DNA from 3 places in the Paenibacillus sp. FSL K6-2524 genome. Region 3 is predicted to be linked to each of the others. Evidence: predicted binding sites of a transcription regulator. Region 3 holds the regulator's gene; each other region holds the start of a gene.
The links. Region 3 encodes Rex, which represses fermentation and respiration genes when NADH is low (regulators of the CRP and FNR family bind a similar motif). Its sites were predicted from a motif close to TTGTGAAATATTTCACAA; they were not measured.

Region 1: a site for Rex is predicted at 2,804-2,821, ahead of NST85_RS23475 (flavocytochrome c). Genes of this name have one in related genera too.
Region 2: a site for Rex is predicted at 1,851-1,868, ahead of NST85_RS01005 (DUF1858 domain-containing protein). Genes of this name have one in related genera too.

Annotation. Positions count from the first base shown of each region.
Region 1 is NZ_JBBOSP010000001.1:5,076,850-5,081,145, forward strand. It holds gene NST85_RS23470 (DEAD/DEAH box helicase) at 1-584, opposite strand, end outside; gene NST85_RS23475 (flavocytochrome c) at 986-2,767, opposite strand; gene NST85_RS23480 (sensor histidine kinase) at 2,940-4,296, shown strand, end outside.
Region 2 is NZ_JBBOSP010000001.1:216,541-220,836, reverse strand. It holds gene NST85_RS01010 (DUF438 domain-containing protein) at 151-1,425, opposite strand; gene NST85_RS01005 (DUF1858 domain-containing protein) at 1,557-1,784, opposite strand; gene NST85_RS01000 (response regulator transcription factor) at 1,954-2,631, shown strand; gene NST85_RS00995 (sensor histidine kinase) at 2,628-4,016, shown strand.
Region 3 is NZ_JBBOSP010000001.1:3,948,475-3,952,770, forward strand. It holds gene NST85_RS18070 (cell wall elongation regulator TseB-like domain-containing protein) at 1-422, opposite strand, end outside; gene NST85_RS18075 (amidohydrolase) at 472-1,770, opposite strand; gene NST85_RS18080 (redox-sensing transcriptional repressor Rex) at 1,760-2,407, opposite strand; gene dinG (ATP-dependent DNA helicase DinG) at 2,420-4,296, opposite strand, start outside.

The sequences.
Region 1 (4,296 bases), 1.1 Mb from region 3:
GCCATCGCCCGAATCTGTGGATTGATCGTCGCTGAAAGAAACATAAGCTGCCGTTCCCGAAGGGTCCCGCGTAGAATATGCTCCAATTCCGTCGTTCCGCCGAGTTGGAACATTTGATCTACCTCGTCCACAACGACCGTCCGCACTGTATGAAGCTTCAACTTACGCAAGGCCACGATTTCACGGATTCTACCCGGCGTTCCCACTACCAATTGAGGATGTAGTCTCAATCGCTCTATCTGCCGTTTGATCGCTGCCCCACCAATAAGGGCTTGGACTTGAACACCCAGTGCTTCTCCATACTTCTCTGCTTCTCTAAGTATCTGTATAGCTAGTTCCTGGGTAGGTGCAAGAATCAATCCTTGCAACGTCTTCTCCTCAGGATTTATTCTCTGCAACAATGGTAGAAGATAAGCCAGCGTCTTCCCAGTTCCCGTCTGCGACTGGGCAAGCACATCACGACCTTCCAAAGCAGCAGGAATCGTCTCCGCCTGTACCGGTGACGGTTCAATAATACCGTACTCTGCCAGTTTAGCCGCAAGCGGCTCGCTGATCCCGAGTCCAGCAAAAGTAATCATTGTCATTTATATTCATCCTTTATTCAATAGTAGTCTCGTAAGCGTAGTTGTAATAAGGACACGAGCTGTCTCTGCTTCCTCGCCCACTTCTAGAAGTGCGGTAATCAAGAGGCGAAGAAACCGTTTGAATCTGGAGAAGCGTCAGCGTTCGTCTTTGCAGTCGGATTATTACCATTTCCGGTTAATTAAATCAAATAATCCAACTGCAACAACGATCGAAGGATCAAATGGTATTCATAGCTGTAATTTTCTCACCGCACTTCTAGAAATCATTATTTTCATTATATGTCATAAACCCAAGCTACACCAAATGATAATCAAAAGCAGCAAGAGAACGAGCAAATGGACCAGGCAAGGATATTCCCTTTGCCCAGTCCAATTATCAAAAAATCATTCTGTAATTATATTTACTTTGCTACCTCTTGACCCGCAATCCGACCAAAAGTGATAACATCAGAAATGGCATTTCCGCCCAGACGGTTAGCACCGTGAACAACTCCCGTCACTTCTCCCGCAGCGTATAATCCAGGAATAATCTCGCCTTCCGTCGTCAGAACATGTGCCTTTGTATCAATAACCAATCCACCCATTGTATGATGGACCGATGGAACCGCTTTTTGAATATAATATGGACCTTTTTCCAGCGACACTAACCCGCCGCGATGGTTGTAATCAAGATCCTTACCTGTCTTCGCATACTCATTAACTTTACTAATAGTCTCTTTCAATGTCTTTGCATCAACTTTGAAAAAATTAGCTGCATCTTCAATAGTGTCAGCCTTATAGAGTAGCCCTTCCTTAATTAATTGTTCATATTCATCTTTATGGACTTCGATCGTCTTACCGATATCGGCGATTTCCTGATTCCAGAATTGGTATGCGTAGCGGCCTTCTTGTGCCAGAATAGCCTTAGATATTACATCCCGTCGTTCCAATTCCTCCACAAACCGTGTTCCCCCTTGGTTAATCAATATCGCACCATCGAACCGAGAATCGGCCACAAGTGAGATCACACCAGTAATCGGGTTACAAATCGGATAAGTTTGTATATTCTCCATGTTCGTAATATCTGCGTTAATTTCTTGTGCCATGATAATTCCATCACCGGTCGTTCCTTGCGTGTCCGTAGACATATAGCTCTCATCCAACTCAGGATTATATTTCTTACGCATCTCTATATTAGAGCCAAATCCGCCGGTCGCCATTATAACGCCTTTGTTAGCGCGGAAGGTCACTTTTTGACCATTCGTACTAGCTTCAACTCCGACTACTCTACCGCTCTCATCTGTCAGCAGTTGCTCAGCCTTCATGTTCGTCTTTATAGTAATTCCAAGTTCTCCAGCCTTGGTCTTAAGCTTAGTAATCAATTCCGCTCCTGTATGACCGACAGGAATAAGTGCACGTTTACGAGAATGCCCCCCGAACTGGAAGAGGTGATCTGGTAAGAACTCAACTTTTACCACGTCACGTAACCATTCGGCTGAACCCAGTGATTTCTCGGATAGAATCTTTACGATTTCAGGTTGGCCCAGATTATCGCCACCCTTCATCGTATCCTCATAAAATAATTCTGCGCTATCATCGGTTATACCAAGTGCATGCTGAACCCAGTTATCAGGAGCATTCATCTCCCCACCGGAGATTAGCGTGTTGCCACCAACTGTCGGCATCTTCTCCAATATAACTACACTTTTCCCTGCCTCTCCTGCTTCGAGTGCGGCACTAAATCCGGCACCACCCGCACCGATAACGACGACGTCGTATGTTTGCTCCGACTCTTCAGTCTGTTTAGTGTCTGCTACTGCGCTGCCTGCTACCAGTGCAATCCCCGATTTAACGATCGCATCCTGAATCGCATCTAGATATCCTTTACTTGTCACACTAGATCCGCTAATAACATCCACTTCTACGCTATTAGCCTGCATCACGGTTTCCTTCAACTGAGTATATACAGGCTCCGCGAGAACTTCATTTTCCTTCTGTTCCAGAACCTTCACTTCGATAATTTTCCCATCCATAAAGCTTACCTCAACTTTTATGTCTCCGTGTTTCCCACTACCTACCCCAATCGCAGTCGTCGTTCCATCAGCTGCTTCCTTTGAGTTTTTCTTAGAGCCGCAAGCGGTCATCGTGAATATAAGCGCCAGCACCATAATAATTGATAATATTCTTCCCGTGTGTCTTCTCATAGTTCCTCCCCTGATACTTATACTAGAATTTTTATATTGTGAAAAAATGTACAATGTTTATTGTAGGGGATAAACCACTAAAAGTATTTGCACATTTCAGTTTTTCTTTATACATTTTGGACAAGTGATTCTTTTCATTTGAAGCTTGCGTACAACATGATGTAATAAAGACATGAACTCTATACAACGAAAAATTACGTATTACGCCGGGGGATGCTTTCTCTTACTGTTTCTGGCGCTGTCGGGCGCCATTTACTTAGAGATGGAACGAACAGTCATCCCACTCAACGAATCTCTGACTCAGCAAATCGTGAATGCCCGGAGTGAACAAATATCTTATTGGTTTCAGCAGCGGATCGGAGAAGTTGAAATGCTTGCCACACTTGCGGCAGATCACCACTGGACTCGGGATGAACTGTTACTCGAAAGTCGCAAGCTAGAGCAAAGGCGCGGTAATGACTACGAGTCCATTCGGATCGTTGATCTAAAAGGAAATTCTTGGACATCTGATAGTGAGTCGTTCTCTATACTAACGCGAGACTATTATAAGGATCTTATTTCGTCGCATGCTCCCTACGTTGTTAGCAATGTTATTGTTTCCAAAGCTAACGAAGCAGAAATAGTCGTCATTCTATACCGCATTGAACCGCTTGTGAATGAAGATGTAGCATACATTGCAGCCGCTGTTCCCATCGGTAAAATGAAAGAGATCGCCCAAGACATTTTGGTTTATGACGGCAGGGGATGGCTTATAGTAAATTCCGAATCCCCAAATCTAGAAGGCAACAAAGCTTCCCTTTCGACCTTTACAGCTTCGATCGCTGGTGTTCCGGGTTGGAAACTCATCTTTCAAGTGCCGAGATCCCAACTTTCCCAAGGTATGATAAGGACCCAATGGTCGGCTCTTATAGTGGGAAGCGTAGTAGGTATCTTCTTTTTGATCCTCGTCATATTGCTGGGATCCTCCATAGCACGACCAATACAAACGCTACGTCAATTGATGAGACAAGTGGAAAACGGCGACTGGAACGTGCGTTCCAATGATCAGCGACGCGATGAAATTGGAGAGTTAGGGCGTAGCTTCAATCAAATGCTCAAGAACCTATACCAATCCCAGCAAGAGAAGAAGGAAATGGAACTACAAATGATTCACGAACAGATTAAACCCCATTTTCTGTACAATACACTGGATACGATCCAATGGATGGCTGCAAGTCATGAGGCGGACGATGTGGTTGAAATCGTAGAATCCCTTAGTACTTATTTCCGGCTCGGGCTGGGCAGTGGCAATCAATTTGCAACACTGGGGCAAGAATTTCAACATGTCGAGAGCTATTTGAATATTCAATGTGTTCGATATGAAGATATTCTGGAGTATGAACTGCGTTATGACGATCATTTGGAACAACATCAAATCATTCGTTTCATCCTTCAACCAATCGTTGAAAATGCAATTTATCACGGAATCAAGCCTCTGGCGGACCGGAAAAGTAAAATATCAATTAGTGCTTATGAACGAGGAGATCAAC
Region 2 (4,296 bases), 3.7 Mb from region 3:
TAAGCGAACCCTCCCATTCGGTCAATAGAAGACGACAATCAGAAACCCAGTAATCATAAGGCTTTAAGGGAATGATCTAGATCACATATAGGCAAAAAAACACCCCCTAAATCTCGCAAAGAGCGAGCATAAAGGCGGTGTATTCGGTGCTTAAGACATGATCCGTTTCTGTCCTTCTAGTGCGCGAATTGGGGCGATGTTCTGTGTAAATTCCAAGGTCCCCATATATTGGTCGTCTTCGCCACGAATAGCAAAATATCGGATATAGATAAATTTATCCCCCATCGCGATCCAGAAGTCTTCCGCATCTTTTTTGCCTGACTTAAAGTCAGCCAGCAACTCATTGACGATATGCACACTTTGAGGTGGGTGGCAATTCTGAACCGTCCGTCCGATCACCGCTTTAGTACGAGCGAAAATCCGTTCTTTACCATGTGAGAAATAACGAACTACATCATTCTCGTCGATAAACGTCAAATCTATCGGTAGGTGATTCATTATTCCTTCCAACTGCGCTAAGGATAATATTCCCGTATCAAACTTGATGAAGCCTTGGCGTAACTGATCAGCGTCACCCGCTTGTTCTGCTTCCTCTGAGCTCACTGTTCCGAGATCAGGCGAAGAGGCGCGCTCTGGAACCCATTTCGCCTCTGGAGTTGTTAGGCAAAAGCCAATTTCGTCGCTCTCCTCTGCAATCTTTACCCACTCGTCCTCAGTCAATTTACCTAGCGCCATCGGAATTAGAATATTCTCTTCTTTAAAGACCATTTCATTTACTTCCGAAATAATCCGAGTCAAGTCCATACTAAGGGTCTCTTTGTCACCATCATATTTCATTAGTTTACCTTTGACTTCCTTAATCATCGCGCGGATCGCATCATCGACACCCCACATGACCTTCGTCGGACCGTATATACCGTACTTCTCCAAATAAGGGAACAATAAGTTTTCTTTGCGGCTATAGTGCTTGTCGATATCCAATAGTAGATTTAAATCCTCTATCAATTTATAAATGATTTCGGCATTATCATCCTCACGGAACTTGTCGCTATGCAGTTCTAGCTTGAAGTTGACCAGTCGCTCAAGCTCACGGTTCTCCAACTTAAATGTGTGCACTGGATGACCCGGTTGTTCCTCCGGCTTCGAAGGGCGATGAATCTCTTCAATCGATCCTTTGAAAATTGCGGTATGCACGGAGCAAAGTCGCTGCACTTCGGATACCGGAATCCCCTCTTCCTCCATCAGCATGTGCTCCATGGCCGATATTTCCTCGACTGTCACATCGCCTACAGCTTCCTGAAACCGCGCCTTCACCTCTTCAACGCTCTTCCCTGCATGCAGATCCTTCATAATTTCCTTCAACATCTCTTGGCGGCGTCCTTGTTCTGGCACCGTATATTCACGGTTATTAATTAATTCGCTCATGATTGTTCCTCCTAAAAGTTTTGTTAGCGTTACTTCTATGAATATGGTTCGGACAAAACTTACTTCGTAAGCATAAACCTAGTTTTGTTAGCGTTACTTCTATGAATATGGTTCGGACAAAACTTAAAAGCTCATTCCTCTATCTCATACCCTCGCACGCGAAATATCGATTTGATGTGTTCAAGATCTATTTTTTTAAGCTTAGCTCCTTTGGGAATGGTCATGAAACGTCCAGCGCTCTGCAGCATCCCCGGTTTGGCCAACTGTTCAAAACCCAGCTCCACCATGATGTTCATAATCTCAGGATCGGCTGAACACAGTTCATATACGGTTTTACGCAAATCAATGAGTTTAACCATAGAATCCCACCTGACTTTATTGATAATCTTTCTCAATCAAAAAGTAACACAGACAAGAACACGACCTTGTGATTACAGTCACAAGTATAAGAATGTTTGTAAAAGGGAGTTTATTTTTAGACATAAATTTGCAAGAATGATAGATGTGAAGAATCGGAGGGATCAAATTATGACTAATACAAGTTTGCTATATATTGAAGACGACCTTGAAATCGGTGACTGGGTCTGCAGGAATCTACAGGAACGTGGATACGGTGTAACTTGGCTAACCAGTGGGGAGCGTGCTTTGGAAGAGGCTTCTTCTAACCAGCTCGTCATCTTAGATGTCATGCTTCCAGGACTAGATGGATTCACTGTAGGGCAACGACTTAAGAAACAGTATCCTTTGCTTCCCATTCTGATGCTATCCGCCCGAACTTCTATAGATGATAAGTTACAGGGGCTGCAATTCGCAGATGATTATTTAACCAAGCCTTTTCATCCTGATGAATTGATTGCACGCATTGAGGTGTTACTAAGGAGAACAGGATCTCCATCACCTGAACCGCTCAAAATCAAACATCTACTTTTTCATGAGAAGGAGAATAGGATTGTAAATCAAGATACGGGCGAAGAGATCATTTTGACGGGTAAGCAATTTAATATTTTCAACTATCTACTACGTCATTTGGGACAAATTATGACGAAGGAGCAAATTTACGAGGCAGTATGGGGAGACACTTATCTGGACGGAGACAAAACTTTGATGGTACATATTCGCCATTTGCGAGAAAAGCTTGAACACGATCCCGCTGTTCCCGAGATTATTGAGACTATCCGGGGTATCGGCTATCGGGTAAGACCATGAGATTAAGACCATTTCAAAAGTACCGAAGCTCACTGCTAACCAGGTTTATCCTAATTATTGCTGTAGCCCTACTGTTCATACCTGTACTCATTCCGATCAGCCTTATTGCCTCTTGGGGAGTGAATCGTATCCTTTATCCCATGCCCAAGGTCGAAAGAAACCCTGTCTATCAATCCGGGAAAGAATTGGAGTCTCTATGGCACAAGGAAGCCCTAGCGCTCTCCACATCGACACCTGAAGAAATAAATAAACGGTTAGAAGAACTAAAGACCATGTACCCCGACGCATCTCTCTTCTGGGTCGATCAGACAGGAACAACTCGCCTTCAATTACCACAACAAGAAACGTTACCTTTGAAATGGTCCATATCGGATGCAATCACCTTTATGAAACAACGAGTTGACGCCGATCCATTTACAATCGTGGCCTTTATCGATGGAGAAGAAGAACCTGGGCGAGGGTTCATGGTGTTTGAACTGCCTCGTAAGTTTATGAATATAGTTTCTGAGGATCGGCCAAGTGATACCCGTTTCTTATTTGGTTTCTTCTCATTAATGCTCATATTCTTCATTCTCTTATCGTACTTCTTCTTCCGAGACATCCGGCTCCGACTACTGCGACTCGAAGCCGCTATGACGCATACTGGGGAGAACGGGGTTCCCGCTCTGATTCAGGAGGGAAGACCCGATGAAATTGGGCGCTTAGAGACTGCATTTAACCACATGGTTGACGAACTGAATGACAGCCAGAAACGGGAGCAAGAGGAAGAAAATCTTCGCAAAAGCTTAATCAGTAATCTATCACATGACCTGCGGACGCCACTTACGGTGCTGGCCAGCCATCTTTATTCCATTTCCAAAGAACCACTGTCAGAGCAGGGACGACACTCTCTCTTCCTCATGGAGACGAAGATTGGAGATCTGGATGGTCTGATCGACCACCTACTTTCCTATAACTTACTCGCCAGTGGCCGATACGCCTTGTCACTAGAGAGGCAAGATATACTGCGAATCGTACGAGAAAGTGCAGCAGCCTGGTATCCTGTATGGGAGAAGGCGGGCATCGGGGCCGATATCAACCTCCCCGATGAACCTCTACATTGGAACGTAGATGGACAAGGACTACGCCGCGTACTGGATAACTTGTTTCAGAATCTCGTTCGCCATGCTAGCGGTGGTTGTTATGTCGGAATTAGCTTGACCAAGTGGCGAGGAACAGTAGCACTCGTTATATCCGACCAGGGTCCAGGTATGAGAAGTACTTCCCCTGCTAAGGGCGCTGGGCTGGGGCTTCCCATCGTCGACCTTCTACTGCAGGAGATGGGGCTTATCCGGGACACAGAGTCTTCGAGTGAGGGGACAACGATCTATATTTATCCAGTCTAGCGATTAATAGTTGCCGACGTTCTATTTTGTCTGATTACTCTGTTTTAGAGGGAAAAACTTCCGTTAATTTTTGCGGAACTCTGCTCCCTTCCACTTTAGCTGGAAATCGTCCATCTATTTTTACTGGATTCGAAGATTGTTGCTCCCAAGCACCAAATCAGAAGGATAAATTCCAGTTAAGTTATCACAAAGTGGTCTGTATATCTCGTTTACTGGAGAAATTCCTGTTATTTTCATTTCCCCACTATACCGTGGGATACAAACCAATAAAGTCACGATT
Region 3 (4,296 bases):
TAATAATGATGTGCGTTCTCTTTATAAAATAACTGCCACACTAATTGATCGTTATAAATTCCAGGAACCAATCTTACAATATCAATTTCCGGAAAGCGTTCATGTATGATCGCTTTGACCTGGGCTTCCGTTGTTCCTTCTGAGAGAGGGACTACTCGGGATTCTTTTCCTTCTTGAATCCATACCATGACTGCTTGCCCCGATTCATCCTTACCTTCTACAACCCAGCACACTTCATCCCAAACCGATTTATATACTTTCTTAACATCGCTAATACCGGCTTCCTGCTGTGCTCGTACTACCGCGGCTTGCTCGCCGCTCCACAAATCCTGTTGGATATAGATATAGAAACGGTGAAGACCAAAGAGCACGAGCAGCAGGGTTAGGATAGAGATTAGTATCCATTTGGTTTTCTTCTTCAACCTTCTCTTCCACTCCCCGTTAATGACTTGTTTGAGCTATGACGACGAATTAACGAGATAACAATCCTTCATAAGCTGCTTGCGCTTCATAACGCACTTTTTCTTCGTCAATAGTCAGCGCAGCACCATTCTTAATCACTTGTTTGCCGTTCACCCAAACATGCTCCACATCTTTCGCTCCGGCCGAATACACTGCATGAGAAATATAATCGGTTCTTGGCAGAAAATGAGCCTGCTCCGTATTCAGAGCAATAAAATCGGCCTTCATTCCCTGGGCCAATTTGCCCGTATCCTGTAAGAAAACTGACTTAGCACCATACTCTGTACCCATCTTGAGTGCTTGTAATGCCGGTACAGCAGTTGGATCACCAGATACCCCTTTATGAATCAATGCAGCCAACCGGATTTCCTCAAACATATCAAGGTTATTATTGCTAGCAGCACCATCTGTACCAAGTGAAACGGTAACACCCGCTTTGAGTAATTCAGGCACTCGAGCAACACCGCTAGCGAGCTTTAGATTGCTACCTGGATTATGGGATACTCCTACTTGATGTGCTGCCAGAATTTCGATCTCCTCATCGTTCAAATGCACAGCATGTGCAACCAGTGATGGACGAGAGAACATACCCATATTGAGTAAATGTTGAACCGGTCGTACGCCATAATTACTCACATTTTGTTCCACTTCAGTCTTAGTCTCCGACATATGCGTATGTAACGGCAAGTTAAGATCGTGGGCTGCCTGAACAAATTTCTCGAAGAAATTAGGTGCACAAGTATAAGGTGAATGTGGTGAGAGCATCGTTGTGATCCGCCCGTCTGCTTTACCATGCCAGTCACGAGCAAATCCAACAGCTTCATTTAACTTCTGGCGTTGTTCATCTTCAGAGCAGAACCCAATTGCACCACGCATAAGAACAGCACGTATACCCGATTCTTCTACTACTTTGGCCACTTGGTCCATATGGTCATACATATCTAGAAAGGTCGTCGTCCCACCTTTTAGCATTTCAAGCACGGACAATGAAGTCCCCCAATACACATCACTACCTGTAAATTTAGCCTCCATAGGCCACATTTTATCTTGAAGCCAAACTTGTAGGGCAAGATCATCCCCATACCCACGTAACAGTGACATCGCCGCATGTCCGTGCGTATTTACCAAACCTGGAAGGAAGAGAAGGCCTGCTCCATCAAAAATTTCTGCTCCTTCTGCACCTTCAGGACGTTCCTCACCAATATACGTTATCGTATCTCCCTCAACCAACATATAACCATTAACTACGGGACGTGCATCGTCCATTACCGCTATCGTCCCATTTTTAATTAACCACTTATGACTCATCTAATTCTGTTTCCTTTCCATTCAAATAATAGGCTAAACTCAGGAGGTCCGTTGTAAAATCGGCCGCATGAATACGCACCTCAGGTGGGACCTTCAGAATTGTAGGAGCGAAATTGAGAATCGCTTCTACCCCAGCGGCTACTAGAACATCAGCTACTCGCTGCGCCTCTGTATCCGGAACTGTAATAATCCCGATTCGGATATTATTCTGTTTGACCGATTCTACTAGTTCCTCTATTGGTTGTACCGTAATATTATTGATTTTGCTACCAATCTTCGACGGAAAGGCATCAAAAATACTCACAATTTTCATATTATCCTTCAAGTAAGCATTGTAATTGGAAAGCGCTTGTCCCAAGTTACCAGCTCCGACCAAAGCTACATTAATTTGTTGGTCCAAGTTTAAAATTTGACGAATTTTCTCAATCAGATAAGAAACGTCGTATCCAATCCCTTTACGACCGAAATCACCAAAATAGGCAAGATCCTTACGAATTTGTGCCGGATTGAGTGCCAGTTTCTGACCCAACTCTTGTGAGGAAACTGTAGGTACTTCCCTTTGACTTAATTGATTTAGAAAACGTAAGTAAACGGGTAATCTTCGTACCACGGCATCCGATATTTTTTCTGATTTCATGCATTTTTCCTCCTAATCTGATAAAGAAGAACCTTGTTGTTCTTCAGCGACCAGCCATTCCGAAATACGTGGAACCATCTGTTCAAGTGGCATATGCTCCATCTTCGGTCCGGGTAATGAATATAAAAAGTATTTTCCGTAGTAGGATTCCAAGATGCGCGTATCATAAACAACCACAATTCCACGGTCTTGCGAAGAACGGACCAGCCGTCCAAAACCTTGCTTAAAGCGGATAACCGCCTGCGGCACAGACAACTTCATAAAGGGATTCTTCTTCTCCTTCTGAAGTCGCTCACTCTTCGCTTCAATCAACGGATGGTTGGGAGGTTGGAAAGGTAAACGGACAATTGCCAAGCTGGTTAAAGCTTCACCTGGAATGTCTACACCTTCCCAGAAACTACTCGTTCCAAGCAGAACGGAAGCACTCTGCCCTTGAAACCTGCGAGTTAACTTACTACGATTACCACTATCCATCCCTTGGCCTATTACCGTAATTCCCCGTTGAGACAGCAGTTCCTTAAGAGGATCATACACTTGCCGTAACATTCGATAAGAGGTAAACAACACCAACATTCGACCTTGTGTTACAGTTGCAGTGTCTGCTAAAGACTGCACAAGCGTATTGACAAAATGATCATCTCCTACGCTCCCCTTAACACTCGGGAAATCCCTTGGAATTACTAGGAGTGCTTGATCACGGTAATTAAATGGAGATGGAAGCACTGAAGTAACCAATCTATCTTCGGAGGCAGCCTCCTGAAGTCCAAGCTGTTCAATCATATATTGAAATGATTTATCGACCGACAATGTCGCCGAAGTCATCACTACACTCTTCTTCTTATCAAAGAAATACGATTTTAATTGGGCGCTCACATCAATTGGAACAGCAAAGATCTGTAATGATCGACTACGGTAATTACCATTGCCTTCGATCCAGTACACCGTATCCTCGTCATCCAGTTTGATGAAAGAACGCAAACCATCACGCTCGTTTGCGATATCTTTGAATAATCCACTGATATCCGTCATTAAACCTTCAGATCCGTAATCATCTGGCTCTTCCCTAATCTCACCTAGCATGCGTTCTCCCTTGCGAAGCACATCGCTCAGAATAACATAAATCTGATTCTCCAATGCTTCAATAGCATCCCATTCCTTGGGCTTCCTATTTGGAAGTAACCGAAGAACGAACTGTCCAGGATCTCCTGGAGCTGCATCACTGCGGTCAGGCATGAGCACGAAGAGCATTTCGCTGAGCTTATCCCAGCTCTCTTTCACATCCAGCAGAGAACGATATAAGCCATCAATAATAGAACACCACTCTGATGACTTTTCACTCTTCGTATTCTGAAGGGCGCTTCTAAGACTCGGAAGTTGTCCTGTCTTACTATCTTTGAACAGACGTGTCAAAGTATGCACAACAGTAAAGTACTTTAATTGAAGGCCCAGATGCTTTCCGGCTACGTCTTCTAAATGATGAGCTTCGTCAATAACCAATCGCTCATAGCTAGGAAGCAATTGATGTCCCGCTTGAATATCTGTGAACAATTTGGAATGGTTAGTAATGACTACATCAGCGATACCAGCCTCATGCTTAGCACGATGATAGAAGCATTTGCGGAACCAAGGACAGGAACGACCCAGACAGGAGTCCGACTCACTAGCCACAGTCTCCCAGAAGTCCCCCCCACGATTCCCCATGTTGAGTTCCTCATCGTCCCCGGTCTCCGTTTGGGTCAACCATACAATCATTTGTGCGGCGATCATTACTTCTTCTTTTGGCGTTGCAAAGTCTTTTCTATTTATTTTATGTTCAAATTTTCTCAAACACAAATAATGCTGTCTTCCTTTAAAAATGGCAGCTCTAAATGGAAAAGGCACTACTTCAG